Regions from separate parts of the Streptomyces sp. NPDC001315 genome, predicted to be linked through region 1. Evidence: riboswitches for the same ligand, from Rfam matches in the RefSeq annotation. Region 1 holds a riboswitch; each other region holds the start of a gene.

The links. A riboswitch is a leader RNA that binds a small molecule or an ion and turns the genes downstream of it on or off. The one in region 1 is predicted to bind S-adenosylmethionine.
Region 2: another riboswitch for S-adenosylmethionine. It lies ahead of ACFY16_RS27185 (putative leader peptide); the one in region 1 lies ahead of ACFY16_RS05600 (aminotransferase class V-fold PLP-dependent enzyme).
Region 3: another riboswitch for S-adenosylmethionine. It lies ahead of thrC (threonine synthase); the one in region 1 lies ahead of ACFY16_RS05600 (aminotransferase class V-fold PLP-dependent enzyme).

What each region holds. Positions count from the first base shown of each region.
Region 1 covers NZ_JBIAWZ010000001.1:1,263,392-1,265,648, forward strand. The annotation lists gene ACFY16_RS05600 (aminotransferase class V-fold PLP-dependent enzyme) at 1-1,061, opposite strand, end outside; SAM riboswitch class IV at 1,241-1,357, opposite strand; gene trpD (anthranilate phosphoribosyltransferase) at 1,431-2,257, opposite strand, start outside.
Region 2 covers NZ_JBIAWZ010000011.1:86,288-88,544, forward strand. The annotation lists gene ACFY16_RS27180 (ABC transporter substrate-binding protein) at 1-678, opposite strand, end outside; gene ACFY16_RS27185 (putative leader peptide) at 895-1,026, opposite strand; SAM riboswitch class IV at 1,046-1,158, opposite strand; gene ACFY16_RS27190 (MFS transporter) at 1,575-2,257, shown strand, end outside.
Region 3 covers NZ_JBIAWZ010000008.1:341,394-343,650, forward strand. The annotation lists gene thrC (threonine synthase) at 1-1,083, opposite strand, end outside; SAM riboswitch class I at 1,101-1,241, opposite strand; gene ACFY16_RS24150 (glucosyl-3-phosphoglycerate synthase) at 1,421-2,257, shown strand, end outside.

The DNA of each region.
Region 1 (2,257 bases):
TTCCAGCCCTCCACCACGAAGGAGAGCACGCCCACGCGCGGGGCGTCGTCGCCGAAGAGGGACAGGACCTTGACCTCGGGGACCTCGGCGAGGCCCGCGCGGACGGTGTCGATCAGGTGCTGTTCGCGGGCGACGAGCGTGTCGAAGCCGGCCTCGGTGAGGGCCTTGCAGGCGGAGGCGATGGAGTAGGCGCCGATGACGTTCGGCGAGCCGGCCTCGTGGCGGGCGGCGCTCTCGTGCCACTCCACGTCCACTCCGCCGTCCTCGCGCCGGGTGACCTTGCGGCTGGCGCCGCCGCCCGCCAGGTACGGCTCGGCCGCACGCAGCCAGTCCGCGCGGCCGGCCAGGACACCGGAGCCGAACGGGGCGTACAGCTTGTGGCCGGAGAAGGCGACCCAGTCGACGTCGAGGTCCTGTACCGACACCGGGTGGTGCGGGGCGAGCTGGGCGGCGTCCAGGACGATGCGGGCGCCGTGCGCGTGCGCGGCCGCGGCCAGCTCCCGTACGGGCCACAGCTCGCCGGTGACGTTCGAGGCGCCGGTGACGCAGACCAGGGCCGGGCCGTAGGGGTCGCGGTCGGCGAGGGCGCGCTCCAGGGTCTCGACGGCCTGACCCGGGGTGCGCGGGGCGTCGAGATAGGTGACCTGGGCGTCCTTCCAGGGCAGCAGCGAGGCGTGATGCTCGGTCTCGAAGACGAAGACCTGGCAGTCGGCGGGGAGCGCGGCCGCGAGGAGGTTGAGCGAGTCGGTGGTGGACCGGGTGAAGACGACCTGGTCGTCGGTACGGCAGTCGAGGAACTCCGCGACGGTCCCGCGGGCGTTCTCGAAGAGGTCCGTGGAGAGCTGGGAGAGGTAGCCGGCGCCGCGGTGGACGCTGCCGTAGTACGGGGCGTACGCCGCCACGTCGTCCCAGACGCGCTGGAGGGCGGGGGCGCTGGCCGCGTAGTCGAGCGCGGCATAGGTGACTTCGCCGCCCGTGACGAGCGGGACGGTGACATCCCGGCCCAGAACGGGCAGCGGGGAACAAAGCGACTGGTCGGCGGCAGCGGTGGAGACGGACATGGTGAACTCCTGTGAGAAGCAAGAGGAATCACCGCGCGAGCGGATACGGCTCAAGCACGGAGAAAGGTGAAAGGGGTATGCGGAGGCGGGGCTCTACGCCCTATCGCATTCGCTTGCTCACAGAAGGCTCCCTCGACGACCAGGACCCCTGGGCTGTGCTTGCTCGAAGAAGCGTGAGGGGTCCGCGCTTGCCGTAGACCTCGCTGCCTACGGCCTGGTCTTCACCCGGGGCACCCCGCCACGGACGGAGGGTTGCCGGACAGTCGGCCGGGGCCTCATGACTGTCACTCATGACCTGAACAGGAAAATACGTGAAGTGATCGCGGTCCCGCAACTCATGTCCGGATTACGGGACCGCACTCACATCCGCTACGCGTTGCTGACGGCCACCCAGCGCTCCAGCGTCCGCTTGGCCGCGCCCGAGTCGATCGACTCCGCCGCCTTGTCCATGCCGGCGCGGATCTGCTCGGCCAGCGTCCCCGAGCCCGGCTCCAGCGCGACCAGCGCCGCCGCCGAGTTCAGCAGGACGGCGTCCCGCACCGGGCCGGTCTCGCCGCCCAGCAGCCGACGCGCCACGTCCGCGTTGAACGACGCGTCGGCGCCCCGCAGCGCCTCCACCGGCACCAGCTCGATACCGACGTCCCGCGGGTCGAAGGCCTCCTCGCTCACCTTGCCATCCCGGACGACCCACACCCGGGAGGTGGACGTCGTGGTGAGCTCGTCGAGGCCGTCGTCGCCGCGGAACACCAGCGAGGAGTTGCCGCGCTCGGCGAAGACACCCGCGATGATGGGCGCCATGCGCAGATCGGCGACGCCGATCGCCTGGGACTTCACCTTCGCCGGGTTGGTCAGCGGACCCAGGAAGTTGAACACCGTCCGGATGCCCAGCTGACCGCGCGCCGCCGCCACATGGCGCAGCGCCGGATGGAACTTCACCGCGAAGCAGAAGGTGATCCCGGCCTCCTCGGCGACCTCCGCCACCCGCTTCGGCGTCAGCTCGAGATTGACCCCGAGCTTCTCCAGGACGTCCGAGGCACCCGACGCCGACGACGCGGCCCGGTTGCCGTGCTTGACGACCTTGGCACCGGTGCCGGCGATGACGATCGAGGACATCGTGGAGATGTTCACCGTCTTCGCGCCGTCGCCGCCCGTACCGACGATGTCGACGGTGGCGCCCGGCACCTGGATCACGTTCG
Region 2 (2,257 bases), on a different contig from region 1:
GGTGCGCTTGGCCAGGGTGATCGACTGGTTCTGCACATACTGCTTCAGTACGAACGGCCCGGATCCGATCACGCCGTCGCTGCACTTCTGCTGCGGGGTCTTCTTCACGCTGGCCGACGACTCGATGCCCAGCGAGTGGGTCGAGGTCGCCTGGAGGAACTGGGCGTTGGGCACCTTGAACGTCACCTTGACGGTGAGCGGGTCCACCACGGTGGTGCTCTTGACGCCGCTCAGATAGCCCTGGGCGAGGGTCCCCAGGGCGCCGAGCTTCGGCACCGCGTCGAAGTTGTCCTTGACCACCTGTGCGGTCAGCTCCGACCCGTCGCTGAAGGTGACACCCGACCGCAGGTGGAATGTGAACGTCGTCGCCTCGGCGTCGATGTCCCAGCTCTTGGCCAGCCACGGCACGATCTTGCCGGTCTCGGGGTCCTGGTCGGTCAGGGAGTCCACGCTCTGGCGCACCGAGTAGATGCTTTCGTTGCTGCCGGACTGTTGCGGGTCCACGCAGCCGGCGTCGGAACCCACCGCGAAGGTCAAGGTGCCGCCGGACTTCGCCGGGCGGCTTCCGCTGCCGGAGTCGTCACCGCCCGACCCGCAGGCGGTCAGCAGAACACTGGTGGTCAGCAGGGCGGCCAGGGGCGCCCATTGGGAGAGTCTGATATCCGGGAGTGCTTTCACGGAAGGGTTTCTCCTACTCGTGTTCACCAGGCACGGGGTGCCGTGCGAGGCACGGCCGTACATGGGCGTGCGGGCCCGGCCGGATCGACACCGGCAGCGGGGGAGCGCTGTACAGACAGGGGGCCAGGGAGAAAGACACCGAGAGCGGTGGCAAGGAGAAAAGTACGAAGAAGCCGTGGCTGGGTAACGGACGTCAGTCGACGCCGACCGAGCTCGTCAGGCCTGACAGAGGCAGCTGGTCGAGCGCTTCAGATCGATGTGGCGTCGGCGCGAGAGCTGGGAGAACGCCGTGGCGTCGGTGAAGGAGACAGCCGGGTCACCACAGTGCCGCATGCCGGTCCTCCCCATCTCCGGCCCCGGTCCCGGGGCCACGCGCTTGCGGGAATTGTCGTGATCCCGCCGGGCTTTCACCTGGAGCACCCCACCGCGCGGGAGGGTTGCCGGTCAGCGAGCCAGGGCTTGACGCTGACACTCAATGCCCGTCGCGATGCTACGGAGCGGCCTTGTCGTACGTCAATGCCGGAATCGGGCGCCCTGTTCGAGAAGGCGGGGCCGTCTCACGTGCCGGGACGCGTGGTGGACGCTCCTCGCGCCGTGTGCTTTGATCCGGCCATGGAGACCGCAGGTCAGGCACGCACCGTGCTGCTCGATCCCTTCTGGGTGGGCCGCCGCGCCGATCAGTTCGACCAGACCTGTCGCTGACCACTCGCTCCCTTCAGTCCTTTCTGCGCCCGTGCACCGCCGTGCCTTCGCGCGGATCCGGACCGGCATCGCCGGCCGCCTCCGGTGGGGAACCCGTCGTGCGGCCCTTCTCCGCCCGCCTCGGCCGCCCCGGGGCTCTCCCTGCGACGCGTCCGTCGCGTGCACCACCTGGCCGACCCATCGGAAAGAGACGCATGGCCGTCAACAGCACCGCCCCGGCAGGGGTGTTCGCCGCGCTGCGGGTCCGTGACTATCGGATCTACTGGAGCACGGGTCTGGTGTCCAACGTCGGCAGCGCCATGCAGGGTGTCGCGCTGGACTGGTACGTCCTGACGCTCACCCACAGCGGGACCGCGCTCGGCTGGGTCGTGGGCCTTCAGTTCGCCCCAGTGCTGCTGTTCGGCCTGTGGGGCGGGGTCATAGCCGACCGGTACGACCGGCGGGCCCTGCTGCTGTGGACCCAGACGCTGTACGCCGTGCAGGCCCTGCTCCTGACGGTGATGGTGCTCTCCGGCCATGCCCCGCTGTGGCTTCTGTACGTCCTGTCCTTCGCCCTGGGCTGCGTGTTCACGGTGGAGAACCCCGCTCGGCTGTCCTTCGTCACCGAACTGGTCGGCCGGGCTCTGATCCCGAAGGCGGCGGGCCTGAACATCCTGTCCCTGAACGCCGCCCGCCTGATCGGCCCGGCGATCGCCGGTGTGCTGGTCGGGGCGATCGGTACCGGGTGGGTGTTCGCTCTCAACGCCGTGTCCTTCACGGTCGTCCTCGCGGGTCTGCTGTCGATCCGTCCACGGGCGCCGGAGACACGCGCCGTCTCCCGGCCCCCGTGGACGGGAGCGGGGGCGGAGGGGCTGCGCTATGTGGCCGCGCGGCCCGA
Region 3 (2,257 bases), on a different contig from region 1:
GCCCTCGGTCCGCGCCAACAGCTTGATCGCGTCCACGATCTGCTCGTCCGTCACATCCTCCACCGCACCGCCCGTGCGGCGCGCGATGTCCAGGACGTACGGCCCGTCGGCCGGGTTGCCGATCGCGAGGGACTTGGCGATGGTGTCCGGCTTCTGGGGACGTACGACGTCGTGGCCTGCCTTGTACGCCACGGACACCGGCGAGCAGCCTTCCGCCTGCGCACCGAAGATCTTGTACGGCTTGTCCTCGACCAGCCCGAGCTTGATCAGCTCCTGCAGGCCCTTGTCGATCTTCGTGAGCTGGGAGCCGGAGGCGATCGGGACGACCAGCTGGTCGGGCAGCTGCCAGCCGAGCTGCTCGCAGATCTCGTACGCGAGGGTCTTCGAGCCCTCCGCGTAGTACGGCCGCAGGTTGACGTTGACGAAGCCCCAGCCCTCGCCCGCCGGGTCGCCGATCAGCTCGGAGCAGAAGCGGTTCACGTCGTCGTAGTTGCCCTCGATGCCGACGAGCTCGCCGCCGTAGACGGCGGCCATGACGACCTTGCCCTGCTCCAGGTCGTGCGGGATGAACACGCAGGAGCGGAAGCCGGCCCGGGCGGCGGCGGCGCCCACGGCGCCGGCCAGGTTGCCGGTGGAGGAGCAGGAGAGGGTGGTGAACCCGAAGGCGCGGGCGGCCTCGAGGGCCTGGGCGACGACGCGGTCCTTGAAGGAGTGCGTCGGGTTGCCGGAGTCGTCCTTGACGAAGAGCTTGCCGGCGTCGACACCGAGCTCGCGCGCCAGGTTGTCGGCCTTGACGAGCTTGGTCCAGCCGGGGTTGATGTTGGGCTTGGTCGCCACGTCCGCGGGGACGGGCAGCAGTGGTGCGTAGCGCCAGATGTTCGCGGGTCCCGCCTCGATCTGCTTGCGGAGCTCCTCGGTGTCGTAGGCCGAGAAGTCGTACGCGATCTCGAGCGGGCCGAAACACTCCTCGCAGGCGAAGACCGGGCCGAGCGGCACGCGGTGACCGCACTCGCGGCAGGAAAGCGCCGCGGCGGGGCCCAGATCGACGGAGTTCGTGGTGCTTGCAACAGTCTGCACAGCCATGGAGGCGAGGCCCTTTCTCCTCATCTTCCTCACGGCGCACTTCGCCGTGAGACGGATTTGGCACCTTCCCTAGTCGGGAGCCTCGCGGTGAACGAGAACCGACTGGAGGGTTGCCGGGGCTTCATCGGGCCGTATCCCTCTGCCCCTCTGGATGAGCGGTATGTAGTTGTGAACGGCGGGCCACCCCGGACATGCGATGGTCACCCGCGTTGTTCAAGACTGTAACCGAAGGCCAGGACAGTTGAGAGAGTCGTCCGAACCGCGAGATGCCTGTGCCCATAGCCGCCACCGCTGCGGGCCCCTTTCCCGCCGCGAGAACGTAGAAGGAGCCGCCACTGTGCTGGAAGAAGTCGAGCGCTGGCTGAGCACACGCTCCTGGTCCGTGACCGATCGGCCGCTCCACCAGCTCCTTGCCGCGAAACGCGCCAGGGGCCAGTCGGTCTCCGTCGTCCTGCCCGCGCTCAACGAGGAGGAGACGGTCGGCGACATCGTCGCCGTGATCCGTCACGACCTCATGCAGCAGGTCCCGCTCGTCGACGAGATCGTCGTCGTCGACTCGGGATCCACCGACCGCACCTCCGAGGTGGCCGCCGCCGCGGGCGCCCGGGTCGTCCACCGCGACGACATCCTGCCCCGTATCCCGGCCGTGCCGGGCAAGGGCGAGGTGCTCTGGCGGTCCCTGCTGGTCACCGGCGGGGACATCGTCTGCTTCATCGACGCCGACCTGAGGGAATTCTCCTCCGACTTCGTGTCCGGAATCGTGGGCCCGCTGCTCACCGACCCGGACGTCGATCTCGTCAAGGGCATGTACGACCGCCCGCTGGGCACCGAGTCGGATTCGCTCGCCTCCGGCACTGAGTTGAATTCGCTCGCCTCCGGCAAGACCGCCGGCCAGGGCGGCCGGGTGACGGAGCTGATGGCCCGACCGCTGCTGAACATGCACTGGCCGCAGCTGGCCGGTTTCGTGCAGCCGCTCGGCGGCGAGTACGCGGCCCGCCGCTCGCTGCTGGAGCAGCTCCCCTTCCCGGTCGGATACGGGGTGGAACTGGGCATGCTGGTCGACTCGCTGCACCTGGTGGGTCTCGACGCCCTCGCCCAGGTGGACGTCGGTGTGCGCAAGCACCGGCACCAGGACGGACAGGCGCTGGGCCGGATGGCCGCCGCGATCTACCGC